Linked DNA regions of Massilia litorea. The protein of the gene in region 1 binds, or shares a complex with, the protein of each later gene. Links are inferred from orthologs where the notes say so. Each region holds a gene or a part of one and is shown in the gene's direction. Other genes may lie near its edges.

Region 1 (4,277 bases):
GGCGAACAGCATCCATAGGCCAGGCATGCGTTACAGGTCTATCTTGCTGCGATACCACTCATGGAAGTGCTGCATCCCGTCTTCCATCGGCGATTGATACGGCCCGACTTCGTTGACGCCGCGATCGAGCAGGATCTTGCGGCCCGCATCCATGCGCTGGGCGATCTCGTCGTCCTCGACGCAGGTTTCCATGTAGGCCGCGCGTTCGGCTTCGACCAGCTCGCGCTCGAACAGGGCGATCTCTTCCGGATAATAAAACTCGACCACGTTGCGCGTCCTCGTGGGGCTTAGCGGCCACAGCGTCGACACCACCAGCACGTTCGGATACCACTCGACCATGATGTTCGGGTACAGGGTCAGCCAGATCGCGCCCTGTTTCGGCTCCTTGCCGCCATTGAACTTCAGGACCGCTTCCTGCCATTTTTTATAGGTCGGCGAGCCGGCCTTCTGCAGGCCGCGGTTCACGCCGACGGTCTGTACGCTGTAGTCGCGGCCGAAGTCCCATTTCAGGTCTTCGCAGGAGACGAAATTGCCCAGGCCCGGGTGGAAGGGCTCGACGTGGTAATCCTCCAGGTAGACCTCGATGAACGTCTTCCAGTTGTAGTCGACGTCATGGATCTCGACGTGGTCGAACAGGTAGCCGGAAAAGTCGAGGTCCTTCGAGACCGACATCTGCTTGAGCTTGTCCATCACGTCGTAGCCGTTCTGCTCGAACAGCAGGCCGTTCCAGCTTTGCAGCGGCGACTTGGACAGGTTGAGGCAGGGCGTCTCCGCGAAATGCGGGGCGCCGATCAGCTCTCCCTTGAGGTCGTAGGTCCAGCGGTGCAGTGGGCAGACGATGGTGTTGGCGTTGCCGCGGCCATTGAACATCAGCGCCTGGCGGTGACGGCAGACGTTGGACAGCACCTCGATGCCGTTGGCATTGCGCACGAGCATGCGGCCTTCGTTTTCGGAAGGCAGGGTCGCGAAATCGCCCGTTTCCGGCACCATCAGTTCATGGCCGACGTAGCGCGGTCCCTTCTGGAACAGCTGCTCGATTTCGCGCTGCAACAGCGCATTGTCAAAATATACATTTACCGGAAGCTGAGCGCAGGAGCGCGCCAGCTTGGCGTGGGTAGCCAGATCGGACATCCCAACCCCCCTTTATAAAAGCATCACCGCAAAGAAGAGAAAGAATCCAAAGACCAGTATTTTTTTGGAAGGAAATACGGTATTTCGGACAGAACCGGAGATTATAGCGTGGAACGAGCTCAGCCGGGCTCGATAACCTGCTGCGCGTTGGATTGTTGCCCTCCGATGCTCGCTGTACCTCCGTACAGCTGCGCTTCTCGGGCAACACTCCTGCCGCTCGCGACGGTTATCGAGCCCGGGGCCCGTCCCCGATCAACGTGGTCCGTCGCGTGATTGTGGTGCGCAATGGCACAGATAGTGCCGGAAAGGCATGGTTTTCATGAATTCAAAGGCGGTTGCGCTTTCGACGAACTGTTCTATTTAGCAGCTCGGCAATCGCGCCGGACCACCCCTAGGGTGTGGATTGTTTTAAAATACGCGATTCAACTCCCGCGTGGCGCACCCGATGCGCATGGCGGGATCGCCGGCCCAACAAGAAGACACTATGGCAATCAATTCAAACGCGGGAGCAGCGGAGTCGAATACCAGCCCGGCCTCCTTCGAGGAAGCAATGGCTGAGCTGGCCCAGCTCGTCACCCAGATGGAAGGCGGCCAGCTGCCGCTGGAAGCTTCGGTCGCGGCCTATGCGCGCGGCTCGGAGCTGGTGAAGTTTTGCGCGGCCCAGCTGGAAAAGGTCGAGTCCCAGGTGAAGGTGCTCGAGGGCGACATGCTCAAACCCTTCAGCGCCGACGGCGCGGGCGAGGGCGCGTAATGACGCAGATGCTGACGGAGGAACTGCCGTTCGCAGCCTGGATGGCCGGCGTGCAGGCCGAGGTCGAGGATGCGCTCTCGGACTATCTGCCGCCGGCGCACCTGGTGCCGCACAAGCTGCATGAGGCGATGCGCTACACGGTCCTTGGCGGCGGCAAGCGCGTGCGTCCGCTGCTGGTCTACGCCAGCGGCGCCCTGTTCGGGGCCGACCCGCAGGCACTGGCGCGTGCCGCCAGCGCGCTGGAGATGATCCACGCCTATTCGCTGGTGCACGACGACATGCCCTGCATGGACGACGACGAACTGCGCCGCGGCAAACCGACCGTGCACGTCGCCTACGACGAAGCGACGGCGCTGCTGGTCGGCGACGCGTTGCAGGCCCAGGCTTTCCAGGTACTGAGCGGAACCGACACGCTGCCGCCCGTGCGCCTGATCGGCATGCTGCGCCTGCTGGCCGAAGCGGCGGGCTCGAGCGGCATGTGCGGCGGCCAGGCGATCGACCTCGACAGCGTCGGCCTGGCCTTGAGCCTCGAGCAGCTCGAGCGCATGCACCAGCTGAAAACCGGCGCCCTGCTGCGCGCATCGGTGCTGCTGGGCGCACTGTGCGGCAAGGAGTTGAATGACGCCGAACTGGAAAGTTTAAAAGCCTATTCGAAGGCGGTCGGCCTGGCGTTCCAGGTCGTCGACGACGTGCTCGACGCCACGGCCGATTCGGCCACGCTCGGCAAGACCGCCGGCAAGGATGCGGCCGACAACAAGCCGACCTATGTGTCGATCCTCGGCCTGGAAGAATCGAAAGCACTGGCGCAGAAATTGCGGCGCGACGCGCATGACGCGCTGGCGCCATTTGGAGAACAAGCACTGCGGCTGCGCGAACTCGCGGACCTGATCGTGCAGCGGAAGGCCTAAATGAAACTGCTAGAAACCATCAACGACCCGTCTGACCTGCGTATGCTGCCGCGCACGCAACTGACGCCGCTCGCGGACGAGCTGCGCCAGTTCCTGCTGCATTCGGTCTCGAAAACGGGTGGCCACCTGTCCTCGAACCTGGGGACGGTCGAACTGACCATCGCGCTGCACTACGTGTTCGAGACGCCGCACGACCGCATCGTCTGGGACGTGGGCCACCAGACCTATTCCCATAAAATCCTGACCGGCCGCCGCGAGCGCATGAACACGCTGCGCCAGCTGAACGGCCTGTCGGGCTTCCCGAAGCGCGACGAAAGCGAATACGACACCTTCGGCACCGCGCACTCGTCGACCTCGATCTCGGCCGCGCTCGGCATGGCCGCCGCGGCCAAGCTGAAGGGCGAGCACCGCCACGCGATTGCCGTGATCGGCGACGGCTCGATGACGGCCGGCATGGCCTTCGAGGCGCTGAACAATGCGGGCGTCGAGGAAGACTGCAACCTGCTGGTGGTCCTGAACGACAACGACATGTCGATCTCGCCGCCGGTGGGCGCGCTCAACCGCTACCTGGCGCGCTTGATGAGCGGCCAGTTCTACGCCGCGGCCAAGACGGTCGGTAAAAGCGTGCTGCCCGGTCCCGTGCTCGACCTGGCGCGCAAGATCGAGGAACACGCGAAGGGCATGGTGGTCCCGGCCACGATGTTCGAGGAATTCGGTTTCAATTACATCGGCCCGATCGACGGCCATGATCTCGACTCGCTGATCCCGACGCTGGAAAACATCAAGAAGCTCAAGGGCCCGCAGTTCCTGCACGTGGTCACAAAAAAGGGCCAGGGCTACAAGCTGGCCGAGGCCGAACCGATCCTGTACCACGGCACCGGCAAATTCAATCCGACCGAGGGCATCATCCCGGCCACGGCGCCCGCGAAGATCACCTACACCGAAGTCTTCGGCAACTGGCTGTGCGACATGGCGGCGGCAGACCCGCGCCTGGTCGGTATCACGCCGGCGATGCGCGAGGGCTCGGGCATGGTGCGCTTCCATGCGCAATACCCGGAGCGCTATTTCGACGTCGGCATCGCCGAGCAGCACTCGGTGACCTTCGCCGGCGGCCTCGCCACCGAAGGCATGAAGCCGGTGGTCGCGATCTACTCGACCTTCCTGCAGCGCGCCTACGACCAGCTGATCCACGACGTGGCGCTGCAGAACCTGGACGTGACCTTCGCCCTGGACAGGGCCGGCCTGGTCGGCGCCGACGGTGCCACGCACGCCGGCAATTACGATTTGTCCTACCTGCGCTGCATCCCGAACATGGTCGTCATGGCGGCTTCCGACGAGAACGAGTGCCGGCAGATGCTGACCACCGCTTACCACTACCCGGGTCCGGCGGCGGTGCGCTATCCGCGCGGCGCCGGCATCGGCGCGGCCATCCAGCAGGAACTCACCTCGATCGAGATCGGCAAGGGCGAGATCAAGCGCAAGGGCGA
Region 2 (4,374 bases), 4.6 Mb from region 1 along the record:
CTGGGGTGAAAGGATGGATGAAGAAATTGATGAGAAGCGAATGCGGCAATGTAGCAAGTTGCCAGCGATGCGGCAAGTGCAGTTCTGCACAAGTTCTGTGGATAAAATTGTGCGCAAGGCTTTGTTCCAGATCAAAGAACCTTGATTCTTAAGGGAATTTTTCCTCTGCGCAATTATGTGGCAGCGGGGAAACTCCGCTGTTTCACCCGCCGTGTCCAGCCAACATGGACACACCCCGTGGTGCTACTTGTAAACATTTTCTGTGGATAAAATTGTGCGCAATAGGCATCCGCACGCGTTAAGTCATTGATTCAAATCAATATTGTTCTGCCGATGAAAAATGCAGCACGTTAACTTTGTTGATGAGGCTTGCGATTCGCCCGCGATGTTTCCCACATTTTTTGTGGACAAAATTGTGAGCAATGGCCTCCGCTTTCGCCCAAGTCTTTGATTTGAAAGCGCAAAGAGTTGCTGGCGCTAAATTGAGCACCCAGACTTATGCACACCGGCTGGGCTGTATAGCAGACTTTGACGGGCACATCTTGTCGGCCGCCTCGTCTTTGCACACTTTCTGTGGAAAAGAATGTGCGCAAGCCCGCTTGTGCTGCCTTAAGTGCTTGATTCGATTCAGATTAAGATGGGTGCATATTTTTGTGGCAGCCCCGGCGCTGTAATGCCTGCGGGGCCCTTCTCAGGTTCTGCACACTTTCTGTGGACAAAATTGTGAGGAAGCGTCTTGAGTTAGCACAAGCTCCTTGATTCTAAAGAGAAAAATCATGGTGCACAAAAACATCGCACGCACGCGCGGCGACCAGGGAAATGCTGCAAGGCAGGTCTGGCCGGCTCGTTGGAGGCGTCCATCGGCCTCGCGCACAGGCGCATTCGACCTCCTGTGCACATAAACTGTGGAAAACAATGTGCGCAAGCTCAGCATCCAACACCTAAGCGTTTGATTCAAAACAGGAAAGCCCTGCCTGCCCGCTTTTACGGCAGGGCCGCGGTCTTATGCATGACTTCCCCACATTTTTTGTGGATAACATTGTGTCCAAGTACATCGCGCAATCCATAAGCTTTTGATTTAAAACAATTTAATGCTCTATGCCAGCAAAAAAGGCGGTGCACAACTCTCTGCAATTCCCTACAAAAAGCCCTTGTCGTCCTGCAGCGCTTATGCCATAAGCTTTCCGCTCCACTCTCCGTCACCATGCCATGCTGAACAATCCAGATTCCGACACCACCTACGCCGCCCCGCCCGTCCTCACCGTCAGCGCCCTGAATGCGCAGGTGGCGCGCCTGCTCGAGCGTTCCTTTCCCCTGACCTGGATCGGCGGCGAAATCTCGAACTTCACGCGTGCCAGTTCCGGCCACTGGTATTTCACGCTGAAGGACGACGCGGCCCAGGTGCGCGCGGTGATGTTCCGCGGCCGCGCCCAGTACGCCGGCTTCGTGCCGCGCGAAGGCGACAAGGTCGAGGTGCGCGCCCTGGTCACCCTGTACGGCGCGCGCGGCGACTACCAGATCAATGTCGAGGCGATCCGCCGCGCCGGCGTGGGCCAGTTGTATGAAGCCTTCCTGCGCCTGAAGGAAAAGCTCAGCAGCCAGGGCCTGTTCGACCAGGACCGCAAGCGCGCCCTGCCCTTGTTTACGCGCAGCATCGGTATCGTCACCAGCCCGCAGGCAGCGGCCCTGCGCGACATCCTGACCGCCCTGAAACGCCGGGCGCCGCATGTGAACATCGTGCTCTACCCGGCGCCGGTGCAAGGCCAGGGCGCGGCCGGCAAAATTGCCGAGGCGATCATGACTGCATCGGAGCGGGCGGAAGTCGACGTGCTGCTGGTCTGCCGCGGCGGCGGCTCGATCGAGGACCTGTGGAGTTTCAACGAGGAAGTCGTGGCGCGCGCGATCGCGTCCTGCAGCATGCCCGTCATTGCCGGCGTCGGCCACGAGACCGACGTCACCATTGCCGACTTCGCCGCCGACATGCGCGCGGCCACCCCGACCGCCGCCGCGGAACTGGCGGCCACGCCGCGCGACGACTGGATGGGCTCGCTGGCGGCCGACGCCACCGACCTGCGCCGCGCGATGCGGCGCCAGCTGTCGGAAGCGAACCAGGGCCTCGACAACCTCAGCCGCCGCCTGCTCAGCCCGACCGCCCAGATTGCCCACCAGCGCCTGAAACTGCGCGCCATGGCGTCCAGCCTGACCCACGTGGTACGCGCGCCGCTGAACCGCGGCGGCGTGCTGCTGGCGCAGCTCCAGCAGCGCTGGGCCCGCCACCGTCCGGATGTGCGCTCGCTGCGTGCCCAGCTCATTTCCGAGGGCCGCCATCTGAACGCAAGCCTGTGCAGCGCGGTCAAACAGCGGCGCGACGCCCTCGAGGCCCTGTCCGCCCAGCTGGAACTGCTCAATCCGCAGCGCACGCTCGAGCGCGGCTATGCGATCGTCAGCAATGCCGAGGGCCAGGCACTGCGCTCGCCCGGCCAGATCAAGGCGCGCCAGGTGCTGACCGTGCGCCTGGCCGAAGGCAGCGCGGAAGTGAAGGTGTCGAGCGTGCAAAACCGGCTGGAATGAAGGTCGGACTGACTGCGGGCTTGTCCTTTCTGCAGCAAACATGCAGCGTCGGCCCATCCGGTTTAAAATATGCGCCGTTTCCGAAGAATTAATTCGTTTCCAACCAATCAAGGAATAAGACATGGAACATACTCTGCCACCGCTGCCGTACGCGAAAGACGCTCTCCAGCCGCACATCTCCGCCGAGACGCTGGAATACCACTACGGCAAGCACCACGCCACCTATGTGACGAACCTGAACAACCTGATCAAGGGCACCGAGTTCGAAAACATGTCGCTGGAAGAAATCGTCAAGAAGTCCTCGGGCGGCATCTTCAACAATTCGGCCCAGGTCTGGAACCACACCTTCTTCTGGAACTGCATGGCGCCGAACGCCGGCGGCGCGCCAACCGGCAAGGTCGCTGACGCAATCAACGCCAAGTGGGGTTCGTTCGACAAGTTCAAGGAAGAGTTCTCGAAGTCGGCCATCGGCAACTTCGGTTCGGGCTGGACCTGGCTGGTGCAAAAGGCCGACGGCGGCGTCGACATCGTCAACACCTCGAACGCCCACACCCCGCTGGCATCGGACGACAAGGCCCTGCTGACCTGCGACGTCTGGGAGCACGCCTACTACATCGACTACCGCAACGCCCGCGCCAAGTTCGTGGAAGCGTTCTGGAACCTGGTCAACTGGGAATTCGTCAACAAGAACCTGGCGTAATACCCTGCTCTTTCCGGCACGCGCCGGAACGACGCACTCCAGCGGCCCGCTTCAAGCGGGCCGTTTCTTTTTATATCCATTCCCCTCTCCAGCGCTGTGTCATGCGCCCTGCATGCTGTTGCCATACGGCGCTGCAAACCGACAACGCTTTCTGCCAGTCAAAGTTGACCCAAAGCAAGCCGTGACGCCAATGCGCCATTCCGGTGCGTATTCGCGCGTTTAATGGGTCCCGGAACATTTCCTGACATTCAGCAAACGTTTCCGAAACAACTGACGAGGAGAACGCGTGAACATCAACAAACTGATCGCTGCCGCATGGGTCGTGGCCGGCGCCTGCCTGACCAGCGGCTGCGCCACGCCCGACGGCGGCGGCAAGGTCGTGCTGTCGACCGACAAGATCTATCCCGCCATCGGGCCGTACTCGCAAATGATCGGGCACGGCAAGCTGATCTATTTCTCGGGCGTGATCGCCCTGAACCAGGCGGGCACCGCGATCGAGGGCACGACGATCGAGGAGCAGACGCACAAGGTGCTCGGCTACATCGGCGCCGAGCTGGCCTCGCAGGGGCTGGGCTTCGAGGACGTGTTGACCAGCACGGTCTACATGCAGGACCTGAACGAATTCGCCGCCATGAACCGCGTGTATGGCGAGTATTTCAAGAAAGATCCGCCGGCCCGCGCGACGCTCCAGGTAGCGCGGCTGCCGCGCGACGCAAAAATCGAAATCGCCATCATCGCGGCGCGCCGCTGACCGAACCACGACAACAGGAGACCAGGATGCGCAATCCCACGGAAGGACAGAGTCAATCGGCTGCGGCCGACATCGTTACGGCGCCACAGCACTGGAGCCAAAATCGGCGCGATTTCCTGCGCATCCTCAGCTCGGGCGCACTGGCGGCCACGCTGGGGCCCCTCGCCGGCTGCAGCAGCAGCCATGCCGCGAGCCGCGCCGAGGAACTGCGCGCGCTGCTGCTGGCCGACGAACGCTTCTGGGCCGACGTCAACGCGATGTTCCCCCTGAATCCGGCCAAGCGCTTCATGAACATCGGCACCGCCGGCGCGATGCCGAAGATCGCGCTCGACCTGTTCGACAGCGAAAACCG

Evidence for each region. The genes of interacting proteins can lie anywhere in the genome.
Region 2: the proteins of LPB04_RS01745 (region 1) and xseA are in contact, whole or in part, in a cryo-EM structure (PDB 8TXR), measured with the Escherichia coli proteins. The link is inferred for Massilia litorea from one-to-one orthologs.

What each region holds. Positions count from the first base shown.
Region 1 is NZ_CP062941.1:404,690-408,966, reverse strand. The notes cover bases 428-3,248. They hold LPB04_RS01745 (exodeoxyribonuclease VII small subunit), read left to right. Parts: upstream 428-1,615; coding sequence 1,616-1,882; downstream 1,883-3,248. Other genes in these bases: dxs (1-deoxy-D-xylulose-5-phosphate synthase), read left to right, coding at 2,791-3,248; LPB04_RS01740 (polyprenyl synthetase family protein), read left to right, coding at 1,882-2,790; LPB04_RS01750 (aromatic ring-hydroxylating oxygenase subunit alpha), read right to left, coding at 428-1,131. Also shown: LPB04_RS01755 (DMT family transporter), read right to left, coding at 1-27; more of LPB04_RS01750, read right to left, coding at 31-427; more of dxs, read left to right, coding at 3,249-4,277. UniProt on the Escherichia coli protein: Bidirectionally degrades single-stranded DNA into large acid-insoluble oligonucleotides, which are then degraded further into small acid-soluble oligonucleotides.
Region 2 is NZ_CP062941.1:4,973,480-4,977,853, forward strand. What follows is about bases 473-3,390. They hold xseA (exodeoxyribonuclease VII large subunit), read left to right. Parts: upstream 473-1,209; coding sequence 1,210-2,571; downstream 2,572-3,390. Other genes in these bases: LPB04_RS22325 (superoxide dismutase), read left to right, coding at 2,693-3,271. Also shown: LPB04_RS22330 (Rid family detoxifying hydrolase), read left to right, coding at 3,558-4,022; LPB04_RS22335 (aminotransferase class V-fold PLP-dependent enzyme), read left to right, coding at 4,049-4,374. UniProt on the Escherichia coli protein: Bidirectionally degrades single-stranded DNA into large acid-insoluble oligonucleotides, which are then degraded further into small acid-soluble oligonucleotides.